Regions from separate parts of the Streptomyces sp. SM18 genome, predicted to be linked through region 1. Evidence: riboswitches for the same ligand, from Rfam matches in the RefSeq annotation. Region 1 holds a riboswitch; the other holds the start of a gene.

The links. A riboswitch is a leader RNA that binds a small molecule or an ion and turns the genes downstream of it on or off. The one in region 1 is predicted to bind cyclic di-AMP.
Region 2: it holds a riboswitch for cyclic di-AMP, as region 1 does, so the genes downstream of both, B9S64_RS12715 (transglycosylase family protein) here and B9S64_RS20435 (C40 family peptidase) in region 1, are expected to answer to the same signal.

Annotation. Positions count from the first base shown of each region.
Region 1 is NZ_CP029342.1:4,483,254-4,486,805, forward strand. It holds gene B9S64_RS20430 (TnsA-like heteromeric transposase endonuclease subunit) at 34-765, opposite strand; gene B9S64_RS20435 (C40 family peptidase) at 981-2,162, opposite strand; cyclic di-AMP (ydaO/yuaA leader) riboswitch at 2,161-2,321, opposite strand; gene pcrA (DNA helicase PcrA) at 2,578-3,552, shown strand, end outside.
Region 2 is NZ_CP029342.1:2,888,230-2,891,781, reverse strand. It holds gene B9S64_RS12725 (cytochrome P450) at 1-937, shown strand, start outside; gene B9S64_RS12720 (transglycosylase family protein) at 1,044-2,063, shown strand; cyclic di-AMP (ydaO/yuaA leader) riboswitch at 2,354-2,522, shown strand; gene B9S64_RS12715 (transglycosylase family protein) at 2,523-3,233, shown strand.

The sequences.
Region 1 (3,552 bases):
GGGAACCAGGGAAAACCGTTACCGCCTTGCCGCTCATCGGCCCGCCTCCTCGGCGAGCCAGACTGATGTGTGCGTGCTCAAGGGACGTGAAAGATCCGCCGCCAGAGCGCCGGACCACACCAGATGTAACAAGGCCGGCCGGACCAGGTCGCCAGAGTGCCGCCCGATCAGCGCCTTCTCAATGCCGCCGACGCATCGCTGTCCTTGCGCTGCCGCCAACACCTCTGGCAGTAAACGTGACTCGATGACCTGCTGCCGTCGGTAGCCGGCCAGGAACCGGACGTTCTCCACGAGGACCGGGTCGGCCCCCACCCATACTTCGAAGGCCCAACCCCGCAGTGAGCACAGCTCGCGCATCCAGGCGAACTGCTCGACGAACTTCGTCTCCTTTGCCCGCTCCGGCGGCTTGACGTCAACCACCGTCACCAATCCGTCAGCGTGCGTCAGCAACAGATCCGGAACGTGCCGACGGCTTCGGACGCCGTCCTCCCCGGTCAGCTGGAAAGGCTGAGCGGCGATACCTCCCACGTCCCGGGCGAAGTCCGCCAGCAGGATCCGGGCCAGTTCCAGACGGCTCTCGTAAGCAACCAGACGGTCACCCGTTGTCGCGTGATACCACCCCGAGTAATGCCGCCGCCCCTTGTACCAGCGGAATTCCCGCACCGGCAGCCCGGCTGCCACCTCTGCGACGATCACCCGGTCCAGCGTCGTCTGTACGAACTCGCCATCCGCCTGCCGATAGCGCACCTCAACAGGAACCGCCATGACCACCGCCCGGTGTACGAAGCCAGCGGGGTATTGATCACAGCCCCGGCCGAGGCTTCCCAACACGGCCCACCGGCCATGCGGCGACAAGCGGGTACAGAATCCAACACCACCCGTGAGAGTGGACTTCTCATCGCCCTGTCCCATCGGACAAGCCACGGACAGAACGATGAGAAACGGTCAACTCAAATGCGGCCCTACAACCGTGCTCCGGGTCACGCCGGGCGCACGCTCCCGTAGATGGGCATGTAGTAGATCGACTCCTCGCGGACGTTCGCTCCCGGCTTCGGCGCGTGGATCATCATCCCGTCGCCCTTATAGATGCCCACGTGGCTGATGTCGTCGTAGAAGAAGACCAGGTCACCCGGTTGCAGGTCCGCCGTGGCGACCCGGGTTCCGACCTTGACCTGGTCCCACGTGGTGCGGGGCAGGGTGACCCCCGCCTCCTTCCACGCGGCCTGGGTGAGCCCGGAGCAGTCGTACGAGGAGGGGCCCGTCGCCCCCCAGACGTACGGCTTGCCGATCTGGGCGCGGGCGAACGCCAGGACCTTCTCGGCCTTCGACGCGTAGCCGGCGTCCGAGCCGGTGCCGCCGGTCCCGGTCCCCGTGCCCGTACCGGAGCCGGTGCCCGAGCCGGTGCCCTGGCCGGCGGCCGCCTCCTTGGCGGCGCGGTCGGCCTCGGCCTTCGCGGCGGCCTGCTGGCGGGCCAGTTCCTCGGCCTTCCGCTTCGCCTCCGCCTCCTTCTTCCGCTCCAGCTCCGCGAGGCGTGCCTTCTCCTCGGCGGTCAGCTTCGACAGCAGGGAGCGCGCCTCGGACAGCTTCTCCTGGACCTCCTGCTTGCTGGTGCGCAGTTCCGCCTGGGACTCGGTGAGCGTCTGGAGGCTCTTCGTCGCCTCGACCCGCTTGGCGGCCGCCTCGCGCTGCTGGGTACGGAAGTCGGCGACCGCCTTCTGCTGCCGGCTGGTCATCCGGCTCATCAACTGGTCCTGGTCGAAGTACGACTGCGGGTCGTCCGCCAGGAAGAAGGTGGCCGTGGGGGCGATCGAGCCCCCGCGGTACTGCGCCGTCGCGTAGCGGCCCAGCTCACGCCGCGTCTCGTTGAGCTTGTCGGCACGCTCGGCGGCGGCCTTGAGCAGGGCGTCCACCTCGTCGCGCTGCTTCGCGGAGGCGGACTTGGCCTCGTTGTACTTCTGCGTCGCGGTGCCCGCCTGCCGGAACAGGCCGTCGACCTTCTTCTGCACTTCCTCGATGGTGGGTGCCGGTTTCGCGGGGGCGGCCGTCGCGGTCTGCGTGGAGAGCAGGGTCACGGAGGCGAGCGCGGCCGTGGTGAGGCCGACGGCGGGGGTGGTGGCGCGCAGGCGGGTGCGCGGTTTGCGATGCGATGCCAAGGCCGGCATCTCCTTCCGTGGACCGCCTACCGGGTTAGCTGTCGGGTTCGGGCGGAACGGAAGGCTGCCCTACGGTCCCATGGGGCCGGACCGATTCACCCCGGTGCTGCGTGTGGGTCCCCGGTTCCGGTCTCCCGCGAGGGAGGACGGATTCGGCGGAGGCGCCCGCGTGGCGTGGTTCGCCTCAGAGGGGGAACGGGTCACCTGACCGAGCACGCTAGCCAACCGTGGTGTCCCTGTGAAGGTTGATGTTCGATATGCCCGATACGTTTTCGTGACCTTTCCCGTACGGCGGTCGCCGGCCCTGTTCGCGGCCCCGGAATCGTACGGTCCGCATGCTGGTCGTCGCCGTGGGTGACCGGTTGGGGTCATCCTGCCGATGCCGCTCCGTAGTGTCGGTGGGTCGGCCTAGACTCGTGAGGCGATGAGCAGCCTCTTTGACGACAGTTTCCTGGCCGGCCTCCAGCAGGCGGACGACGGCCCCCCGCCGCCTCCCGAGGAGCAGGCACCCGAAGCGGTGCCGGAGGGCCTCTTCGGCGATGTCTTCGACACCCCTCCGCCGCCGCGCGAGACGCACTACCGCGACGGCGCCCCGCGGCCCGTCATCGACTCCGCCGCCCTGCTGGACGGGCTGAACACCGAGCAGCGCGCCGCCGTCGTGCACGCCGGTTCCCCCCTGCTCATCGTGGCCGGTGCCGGCTCCGGGAAGACCCGGGTGCTGACCCACCGGATCGCCCACCTGCTGGCCGAGCGAGGGGTGCATCCGGGGCAGATCCTCGCGATCACCTTCACCAACAAGGCCGCCGGCGAGATGAAGGAGCGCGTCGAGGAGCTCGTCGGCCCGCGCGCCAACGCCATGTGGGTCATGACGTTCCACAGCGCCTGCGTGCGGATCCTGCGCCGCGAGTCCAAGCTCCTCGGCTTCACCTCGTCGTTCTCCATCTACGACGCGGCCGACTCCAAGCGCCTGATGGCCCTGGTCTGCCGCGACCTGGACCTCGACCCGAAGCGCTACCCGCCGAAGTCGTTCACCGCGAAGGTCTCCAACCTCAAGAACGAGCTGATCGACGAGGAGACGTTCGCCGGGCAGGCGTCGGACGGTTTCGAGAAGACGCTGGCCCAGGCGTACGCGCTCTACCAGGCACGGCTGCGCGAGGCCAACGCCCTCGACTTCGACGACATCATCATGACGACGGTGCACCTGCTCCAGGCGTTCCCCGATGTCGCCGAGCACTACCGCCGCCGCTTCCGGCACGTCCTGGTCGACGAGTACCAGGACACCAACCACGCCCAGTACACCCTGGTGCGCGAGCTGGTCGGCCCGTCCGGAGAGGCCGACGCCCCCGGTGAGCTGTGTGTCGTCGGTGACGCGGACCAGTCGATCTACGCCTTCCGGGGC
Region 2 (3,552 bases), 1.6 Mb from region 1:
GCGCCGGGTCGCCGCGTTCGCGCCCCGCGTGCAGGAGTTGACGGACCGTCTCATCGACGGCTTCGCCGACCGGGGGGAGGCCGACCTCATCCACGACTTCGCGTTCCCGCTCCCCATCTACGCCATCTGCGACCTGCTCGGGGTGCCGGAGGAGGACCAGGACGACTTCCGGGACTGGGCCGGGATGATGATCCGGCACGGCGGCGGCCCGCACGGCGGGGTGGCCCGGTCGGTGAAGAAGATGCGCGGCTACCTCGCCGAACTCATCCACCGCAAACGGGAGAACCCGGGCGACGACCTGATCTCCGACCTGATCCGGGCGAGCGACCACGGCGAGCACCTCACCGAGAACGAGGCCGCCGCGATGGCCTTCATCCTCCTGTTCGCCGGATTCGAGACCACCGTCAACCTCATCGGCAACGGCGTGTACGCCCTGCTGTGCCACCCGGAGCAGCGCGAGAGGCTCCAGCGTTCCCTCGCGGCCGGTGAGAGCGGACTGCTGGCCACCGGGATCGAGGAGTTGCTGCGCTACGACGGTCCGGTGGAGCTCGCGACCTGGCGCTACGCGACCGTGCCCCTGACGCTGGGCGGGGAGGAGATCGGCGCCGGGGACCCCGTCCTGGTGGTCCTCGCGGCAGCCGACCGCGACCCGGAACGGTTCCCGGACCCGGACCGTCTGGACCTTGCGCGGAGTGACAATCAGCACCTCGGGTACGGGCACGGCATCCACTACTGCCTGGGCGCGCCGCTGGCCCGGCTGGAGGGGCAGACCGCCTTGGCTACACTGCTGGGGCGCCTTCCTGACCTGCGCCTGGCCGTGGAACCGGGTGAATTGCGCCGGCGCGGCGGGCTCATCATGCGGGGACTGCGGACCCTTCCCGTGGAGTTCGGTCCCGGACGGGCGCCCGCCGAAGGTGACACTCCGTCAACTCTGTGACTTTCGCGTGATCTCCGCTGCATCGACTTGTGACACACGTTCGAGTCCCGCTAGGTTCACCGTTCGACCCACTCGACATCTGTCAGTCACACGGAAGGCAATGCCCATGGGCTCCGCGAACGGCAGACACCGCCGGCCTCGTCAGGCACCCGCCATCGTCGTCACCGCCGGTGTGACGGGATCGGCCATCGCCATCCCGCTGCTCGGCGCGACGGGTGCGCACGCCGCAGACGCCTCGACCTGGGACCGGGTCGCCGAGTGCGAGAGCGGGGGCATGTGGAGCGCCGACCTCGGCAACGGCTCCTACGGTGGCCTCCAGTTCTCGCAGGACACCTGGAAGGCCTACGGCGGTACGGCGTACGCGGACCGTGCCGACCTCGCCAGCCGGTCGCAGCAGATCGCCGTCGCCGAGAAGGTGCTGGACGCCAAGGGCCCCCAGGCCTGGCCCAGCTGCGCGGTGATATCCGGGCTCGCGGTGGACGGGGTGCTGCCGGGCGTCGACCCGGGCGGCGACCCGGCGGCCGACGAGACGGCCACGCCCTCGCCGGAGGCCACCGAGGGCGCGTCCGACGAGGCGTCGGACGACGCCGCGGGCAAGACGACGAAGAAGCCGGCCGACGACGCCACGGGCTCCCCGGACGCCGGTTCCCCGAGCGCCGGTGCGGACACCCCGGGCCGGAGCGGCGCGACCCCGGGCACGGACGGGACGTCCTCCTCGCCCTCCGCCACCCCCTCGTCGGAGACCTCGCGGACGCCCGGCGCCTCGCAGGGCGCCGAGGGCGGGAAGCACCGGGGAGCCCCCGCGCCCGAGGAGAGCGCGGGCACGACCGGGCCGGACGGGCGCGAGTCCGGCAGGCACGCCTCCCGGGGCGACTCCACCGTGCGCGAGGGCGCCCCGGCGGACGCGGACGGCACGTACACCGTCCAGGAGGGCGACAACCTCTGGTCGATCGCCGAGGAGCGGGAGTTGCCCGGCGGCTGGCCCGCGCTCTACGAGGCCAACAAGGCCGAGGTGGGCGCCGACCCGGACCTGATCCTCCCCGGCCTGAACCTCGACCTGACGCAGCCGTCCGGCACGGCGGCGGGCGCCGCGTCGTCCGGGGCGGCGGCCGTCACCGGCGAGTGATCAAAAGCGGGAAAACACCCCGAAATCAAGGGTAGTTCAGAGGCCTATGTCCACTTATGCGTAAGTGAGACATGGGTCTCTTTGCTGTGACCGGCGGGTCCCGGCCCTCCGGTTCGCCCGCATCGGCTCCGACCTGCGGAAACGATCCACCCCGCCGCACCGGTAAGCGCTGATTGTTCGTTATGTCCATCTTTGAATGTCGGGGTTGGGTGTGTTTACGGTCTAAGCCGCTCGCACCGCGGGCCCCTTCGACCGTCACGCCGAATCCTGCCGTCGGCCGAAGGGCACAGACGCGTAAAGCGCCGTAGGCAGGAGCGGGGGACCCAGGTAAGTGCCGGACCAGGCCGTCCATGGACGGGCGGGGCCGGCTCGGGGTGAAGCCGCTCGCGAGTGCGAGTGGCCGGGCGACTCACAGCCCGAACCCGACAGCTCACCTCGTAGGCGTCGGTGAGGAGAACCATGCTGCTTTCGAGCAAGGGCAAGCACCGCCGTCCCTCCAAGGCCGTCCGGGTCGCCACCCTGGCCGGTGTCGCCGGTGCCGCCGTCGTCGTCCCGCTGATGGGCGCGTCCAACGCCTCCGCCGCGTCCGTCGCCACCTGGGACGCCGTCGCGCAGTGCGAGTCCGGTGGCAACTGGTCCATCAACACCGGCAACGGCTACTACGGTGGCCTCCAGTTCTCGCAGTCCAGCTGGGCGGCCGCCGGCGGCACGCAGTACGCGGCCCGCGCCGACCTGGCCACCAAGGAACAGCAGATAGCCACCGCCGAGAAGCTGCTCGCGCTCCAGGGGCCGGGTGCCTGGGCCTGCGCCGGTGCCGGCGGCCTGAGCAACGACGGTGTGGACCCGGGCGTGGACACCGGCTCCGCCTCCGCCTCCACCACCGGCAAGAACGGCGACTCCGCCCCGGCGGCCCAGCCGGAGCGCAAGGCCGAGCAGCCCACCACCCGCAGCGAGAAGCGCACGGCCCCCACCGGGACCGTCACCACCCCGACCGGCCAGAAGGTCGAGAAGGGCGACGGCGAGTACAAGGTCGAGGCCGGCGACACCCTCAGCAAGATCGCCGAGGCCGAGCACGTCAAGGGCGGCTGGCAGAAGCTGTTCGAGCTGAACGACGACATCGTCAAGGACGCCGACCTGATCTTCCCGGGTCAGCAGCTCCACCTGAAGTAGTCCTGGGACCCTCCTCCCCCCAAGGGCGTGTTTCGAAAGTCCCGCCTGGCCCGCGACGCCCGGCACGCACGCTCGCCGCATTGTCGGAGTCGCCCCAGTACGTCCAGTACGAGGGTGATCCTCCGCCTTGCGATCGCACGCACCGGACGCCGCGGGCCCCGCCCTCCGGGCGGACGGCGCTACTTTCGAAACACGCCCCCGGCCCGGCGCGCCGCCCCCGTGCGCGCCGGGCCGGGGGCGTGTCCGGCGGCCGGTCCGGGGGCGCCTCCCGAGGCGCGCCAGGGGTGCGCGTGTTCAACACTTGTGGTTACCAGTCAGT